Regions from separate parts of the Streptomyces sp. NPDC085596 genome, predicted to be linked through region 1. Evidence: predicted binding sites of a transcription regulator. Region 1 holds the regulator's gene; the other holds the start of a gene.

What was found. Region 1 encodes HrcA, which represses chaperone genes, less so after heat shock. Its sites were predicted from a motif close to TTNGCACTCNGNNNNNCNGAGTGCNAA; they were not measured.
Region 2: the regulator HrcA is predicted to act here: its motif matches at 1,767-1,793, upstream of groES (co-chaperone GroES).

What each region holds. Positions count from the first base shown of each region.
Region 1 covers NZ_JBITTC010000001.1:735,386-738,790, reverse strand. The annotation lists gene ACIGA3_RS03385 (MBL fold metallo-hydrolase) at 1-707, opposite strand, end outside; gene hrcA (heat-inducible transcriptional repressor HrcA) at 866-1,882, shown strand; gene dnaJ (molecular chaperone DnaJ) at 1,883-3,022, shown strand; gene ACIGA3_RS03370 (nitronate monooxygenase) at 3,101-3,405, shown strand, end outside.
Region 2 covers NZ_JBITTC010000010.1:200,618-204,022, reverse strand. The annotation lists gene groL (chaperonin GroEL) at 1-1,193, opposite strand, end outside; gene groES (co-chaperone GroES) at 1,312-1,620, opposite strand; gene ACIGA3_RS26600 (polysaccharide deacetylase family protein) at 1,905-2,726, opposite strand; gene ACIGA3_RS26595 (polysaccharide deacetylase family protein) at 2,723-3,405, opposite strand, start outside.

The sequences.
Region 1 (3,405 bases):
CGCGCTGCCAGGGCGTCCCGTTGGCGCCGTACGAAGGCCGCGTCGACCACCGCTCCGTGACCGGGTACGTACAGTGCGTCCTCGCCGCCGAGGGCCAGCAGCCGGTCAAGTGCGGCCGGCCAGCGGGACGGCACCGCGTCCGGGCCCGCCTGTGGTTCGCCGGACTCCTCGACCAGGTCGCCGCAGAAGACGACCTCGGGGGAGCCGGGCACCAGCACCGCGAGATCGTGGGCGGTGTGCGCGGGGCCGACGTTGGCCAACAGCGCCTGGCGGCCGCCGCCGAGGTCGAGCGTCCACTCGCCGGACACCGCGTGCGCGGGCGGGACCAGGGCGCGTGCGGCGGCCTCCGCCTCCCCGGCCGGGACCCCGTGGTCGACCGCGTCCAGCCGCAGCGCCTCCCGCTCGTGCGCGAAGACCACGTCCAGCCCGACCGCGCCGTAGACGTCCGCCCCGGCGAAGGCGGGGGCGCCCAGGACGTGATCGAAATGCGGGTGGGTCAGCGCGAGATGGGTCACATCCCGCCCAGCCAGTGTCCGCGCCGCCGACCGCAGCGCCGCCCCCTCGGCCAGGCTCGACCCCGCGTCCACCACCAGCGCCGTGCCCGCGCCCACCACCAGCCCCACCGTGCAGTCCCAGCCCGGCAGTCGGCACCGGCCCACCCCTTCGGCCAGCCGCTCCCACCCGAGGTCTTCCCAAGTCACCGTCATACCCGGACGCTAACGGTGGACAAGCCGGGCGGACGGCACCGACCTTGCCCGGTGAGCACCCCGCGGCCGTACACTGGCCGGGGAAGTCTGGCACTCGCACACGCAGAGTGCCAGGCGGTACACCGTAAGGGCCGTGGGTCGACGTGATGGAGGTGCGCATGCTGAGCGAACGCAGGCTGCAGGTGCTGCGCGCCATCGTGCAGGACTACGTCGGCACCGAGGAGCCCGTCGGCTCCAAGGCCCTCACCGAACGGCACAGCCTCGGCGTCTCCCCGGCCACCGTGCGCAACGACATGGCCGCGCTGGAGGAGGAGGGGTTCATCGCCCAGCCGCACACCAGCGCCGGGCGCATCCCCACCGACAAGGGCTACCGGCTCTTCGTCGACAAGCTCGCCGGCGTGAAGCCGATGACGGCGCCGGAGCGGCGCGCGATCCAGAACTTCCTGGAGGGCGCCGTCGACCTGGACGACGTCGTGGCCCGCACGGTCCGGCTGCTCGCGCAGCTGACCCGGCAGGTCGCCGTCGTGCAGTACCCCTCGCTGACCCGGTCCACGGTCCGGCATGTGGAACTGCTCTCACTCGCCCCCGCCCGCGTGATGCTCGTACTGATCACGGACACCGGCCGGGTCGAGCAGCGGATGGTCGACTGCCCCGCGCCGTTCGGCGAGGCACCGCTCGCGGATCTGCGCGCGCGCCTCAACAGCATGGTGGCCGGACGCCGGTTCAGCGATGTACCGCGACTGGTCGAGGACCTCCCCGATGCCTTCGAGGCGGAGGATCGCGGTACGGTCTCCACAGTGCTCTCCACTCTGCTGGAGACACTCGTCGAAGAGAACGAGGAACGGCTGATGATCGGCGGCACCGCCAATCTCACCCGTTTCGGACATGACTTCCCCCTGGTGATCCGGCCCGTGCTGGAGGCCCTCGAGGAGCAGGTCGTGCTCCTCAAGCTCCTCGGCGAGGCCAAAGATCCGGGCGTGACCGTGCGTATCGGGCACGAGAACGCTCATGAGGGACTCAACTCCACGTCCGTCGTGTCGGTCGGCTACGGTTCGGGCGGCGAGGCGGTTGCCAAGCTCGGCGTGGTCGGACCGACCCGCATGGACTACCCGGGAACGATGGGAGCGGTACGCGCAGTGGCACGGTACGTCGGACAGATCCTGGCGGAGTCGTAAGTGGCCACGGATTACTACGCCGTTCTCGGCGTGCGCCGCGACGCGTCGCAGGATGAGATCAAGAAGGCGTTCCGCAGGCTCGCGCGCGAGCTGCATCCGGACGTCAATCCCGATCCGAAGACCCAGGAGCGGTTCAAGGAGATCAACGCCGCCTACGAGGTGCTGTCGGACCCGCAGAAGAAGCAGGTCTACGACCTCGGCGGCGACCCCCTCTCGCAGGCCGGCGGCGCCGGTGGCGCGGGCGGTTTCGGAGCCGGCGGCTTCGGCAACTTCTCCGACATCATGGACGCGTTCTTCGGTACGGCGTCGCAGCGCGGACCGCGCTCGCGCACCCGGCGCGGCCAGGACGCGATGATCCGGATCGAGGTCGAGCTGGACGAGGCGGCCTTCGGCACGACCAAGGACATCCAGGTCGACACGGCGGTCGTCTGCAACACCTGCAGCGGCGAGGGCGCGGCCCCCGGCACCACCGCGCAGACCTGTGACATGTGCCGCGGCCGGGGCGAGGTCTCCCAGGTCACCCGGTCCTTCCTGGGCCAGGTCATGACCTCCCGCCCCTGCCCCCAGTGCCAGGGTTTCGGCACCGTGGTCCCGACCCCGTGCCCCGAGTGCGCGGGCGACGGCCGGGTCCGCTCCCGGCGCACCCTGACCGTGAAGATCCCCGCCGGTGTCGACAACGGCACCCGCATCCAGCTCGCGGGCGAGGGCGAGGTCGGCCCCGGCGGTGGCCCGGCCGGTGATCTCTACGTCGAGATCCACGAGCTGCCGCACTCCACCTTCCAGCGGCGCGGCGACGACCTGCACTGCACGGTCACCCTCCCGATGACGGCGGCGGCCCTCGGCACCAAGGTGCCGCTGGAGACGCTGGACGGCATGGAGGAGGTCGACATCCGGCCCGGCACCCAGTCCGGCCAGTCGATCCCGCTGCACACCCGGGGCGTCACGCATCTGCGCGGCGGCGGCCGGGGCGACCTCATCGTGCACGTCGAGGTCACCACCCCGACCAAGCTCGACGCCGAGCAGGAGCGGGTGCTGCGGGAGCTGTCCAAGCTGCGGGGCGAGGAGCGGCCCACGGGCCAGTTCCAGCCCGGCCAGCAGGGCCTGTTCTCCCGGCTGAAGGACGCGTTCAACGGACGCTGATGTCGGGGGGCGTTCGGCGCCCCCCGACCCCGTCCGGCCCGATTCGGACTTGTCAGGCGGACATGACACCATGCGGGCATGTCCTCCGCACTGGCCGATCTCGTCGTGCATCCGATCGTGCAGGCCCCCATGGCGGGCGGTGTCGCCGTACCGGAACTGGCCGCCGCCGTCTCCGAGGCCGGAGGGCTCGGCTTCCTCGCCGCCGGCTACAAGACCGCCGACGGCATGTACCGCGAGATCAAGCGTCTGCGCGGACTGACCAGCCGCCCCTTCGGCGTCAACCTCTTCCTGCCCCAGCCCGCCCACGCCGAGTCCGGCGCCGTCGAGCTGTACGCGCAGCAACTGGCCGGTGAGGCCGCCTGGTACGAGACCGAGGCGGGCGA
Region 2 (3,405 bases), on a different contig from region 1:
TCCTCCAGACGGTGCTTCTTCTCCTTCAGCTCCACCTCGGTGGCGGCGCCGACCTTGATCACGCACACGCCGCCGGCCAGCTTGGCGAGGCGCTCCTGGAGCTTCTCGCGGTCCCAGTCGGAGTCGGTGTTCTCGATCTCGGCCTTGATCTGCCCGATGCGGCCCTGCACGTCGGCGGAGTCGCCGCCACCCTCGACGATGGTGGTGTCGTCCTTGGTGACGGTCACGCGGCGGGCGGAACCGAGCACGTCCAGGCCGGCCTGGTCGAGCTTGAGGCCGACCTCCTCGGAGATGACCGTGGCGCCGGTGAGGGCGGCCATGTCCTGGAGCATCGCCTTGCGACGGTCGCCGAAGCCGGGGGCCTTCACCGCGACGGCGTTGAAGGTGCCACGGATCTTGTTGACCACCAGGGTCGACAGGGCCTCGCCCTCGACGTCCTCGGCGATGATCAGCAGCGGCCGGGAGGCGTTGGTCTGGATGATCTTCTCGAGCAGCGGGAGCAGCTCGGTGATCGAGGAGATCTTGCCCTGGTTGATCAGGATGTACGGGTCGTCGAGGACGGCCTCCATACGCTCCTGGTCGGTGACGAAGTACGGGGACAGGTAGCCCTTGTCGAAGGCCATGCCCTCGGTGAAGTCCAGCTCCAGACCGAAGGTGTTGGACTCCTCGACGGTGATGACACCGTCCTTGCCGACCTTGTCCATGGCCTCGGCGATCAGCTCGCCGACCTGCTGGTCCTGGGCGGACAGCGCGGCGACGGCGGCGATGTCGGACTTCTCGTCGATCGGGCGGGCCGAGGCGAGCAGCTCCTCGGAGATCGCCTTGACCGCGGCGTCGATGCCCTTCTTCAGGGCGGCCGGGGACGCGCCGGCGGCGACGTTCTTCAGACCCTCGCGGACCAGCGCCTGCGCGAGCACGGTGGCGGTGGTGGTGCCGTCACCCGCGATGTCGTTGGTCTTGGTCGCCACCTCCTTCACCAGCTGGGCGCCGAGGTTCTCGAACGGGTCCTCGATCTCGACCTCACGGGCGATCGTGACACCGTCGTTGGTGATGGTGGGCGCGCCGAACTTCTTGTCGATGACGACGTTGCGGCCACGGGGGCCGATCGTCACCTTCACCGTGTCGGCAAGCTTGTTGACGCCGCGCTCAAGGGCGCGACGGGCGTCCTCGTCGAACTTCAGTGTCTTCGCCATGACAGCGGGAGCCCTCTCGGAAAATCTGGGTGGATGTGCCTGCGCCCCTGGACGCCCGGCTTCTTTAACGGTCGCGGGAACCAGGGGCGCAGTGGTGAAGCAGATGCTTCGGGGTGAACTACTTCTCGATGACCGCGAGAACGTCGCGGGCCGAGAGGACGAGGTACTCGTCGCCGTTGTACTTCACCTCGGTGCCGCCGTACTTGCTGTACAGCACGATGTCGCCGACCTTGACGTCGAGCGGCAGGCGCTCGCCGTTCTCGAAGCGGCCCGGACCGACGGCGAGGACGGCGCCCTCCTGGGGCTTCTCCTTCGCGGTGTCCGGGATGACCAGGCCAGAGGCCGTGGTCTGCTCGGCGTCCAGCGGCTGGACCACGATGCGGTCCTCGAGCGGCTTGATGGCAACCTTGGAGCTGGTGGTCGTCACGATCCGACCTCCCCCTTCTGAGAATTCACGGGGTTGACTGTCTGAGGTGGCGACCAGGTCGATCCGTCGTCGCGGGTGCCGGATCTGCCCGTCGCTTTGTTGGCACTCTCATGTGCCGAGTGCCAGTGCCGAGACTATGACCGGGGTTAGCACTCGGTCAAGCGGAGTGCCAATTGCCGTGCGGCGCGTCGGCGTCGGGTACCTGTTTGGCGTGCCTTCACTGTGCTGTTGGTCCGCTTGCCCCGCCTCGTCCTCGAACGCCGGACGGGCTGGACGGGCTGGACTTACAGGTAGTCCTCCAGGTTTCCCACCGTCAGGGCCCGTTCCTGGACCTCCCTCAGCACGCGGGCTGTGCGCCCGGCAAGGCCGCCCTCGCGCTCCGGGGTGACGCGGATGATGTCGCCGGGGGCCAGGCGCTCGGGGCCGCCGGTGTAGGCGAGGCCGTCCCGTGTGGTCCCGGCGCGCCAGCGGACGAGGGCGGTGATGCCGCAGTCGGCGGCCGCGCGCAGGGTGGTGGTGTCGTACGCGGCCGCACGCGGGCGCAGCAGCCGGGGGCGGGTGCCCAGGCGGGCGGCGAGGCGGCCCTGGCGGGCGCACAGTTCGTCCCGCTGGCGGGCGCGGGACAGTCCGGGCAGGACCGGGCGGCGCGGGAGGCGGCCGCCGACGGTGACGCCCGCCGCGAGGAGCCGGGCGGGGCGGCCGGGGCCGAGGCCGTCGGGGGTCGTGAAGACGGTGACCGGCAGGCGCAGTTCGCCGATCAGCCCGGTCAGGCTCCGGTCGTGTACGGCCGCGTCGTCGTAGGTGAGGAAGACGACGCGGTCGGTGGTGGCGATGCGGTCCACCACGCCGGCGTGGCCGAGCGTGCGGGTGGCCAGGGGGCGGGCCAGGTGGCGGGGCGGGGCGGCGAGCGGGGTCGCCAGGCCCCAGCGGCGGTAGGCGCGTTCGGGGGCCGGGGCCGAGCGGCGGACGCCCTCCGCGGCCTTCTTGCCGAGGCGTTCGATGGGGTCGACCGACTGGGCGCAGCCGGTGAGCAGCAGCACGGCCGAGGCGAGCGCGACGGCCCGCGCCGTAAGGTGGCCGCGGGCCGGCCGCGCCCGGCGCTTCACAGGTAGTCCTCCAGGCGTGCCACGGCGTATCCCTCGCGGGTGACCTTGTCGAGGAAGCGGCGCATGTCGTCGACCATCGTGCCGTCCCACTCGTCGGTGCCCCGGAAGTGGGTGAGGACGATGTCGCCGCGGCGCAGCCGCCTGTCGTCCTCGCGGTACTCCCAGTGGTCGACGAAGACCTCCTCGTTCCAGATCGGCGCGTACTTGATGCCGCAGGACTTGGCGGCGCGCAGGGTGTCCTGGTTGTAGTCGCCGTAGGGCGGGCGCAGGACCTCGGGGCGCTTGCCGTACTGCTTCTCCATGATGTCCTGCATGCCGCAGATCTCCCGCCGCTGCTGCTCGTAGGAAAGGCCGGGCAGATAGGGGTGGGTCAGGGTGTGGTTGTCGAGCGTGTTGCCGTACGACTGGCTCTTGCGGAAGTAGCCGTAGTCGTCCTTCACCAGGTAGTCGCTGAGGAAGGCGGTGTACGGGACCTTCAGCTCGCGCATCATCGAGAGGAACCGGGGGTCTTTCTCGGCGCCGTCGTCGATCGTGAGGAAGACGATCTTCTTGTCGGTGGGGACGGTGGTGAAGACCGGGGGCAGGTTCTCGTCCTCCTGGTGGTCCACCTCGAAGCCGTCGCGGGCGGTGATCCTCGGCTTGACCTTCGGCGGGGCCGGGGCCGTGAGCGGGACCTGGT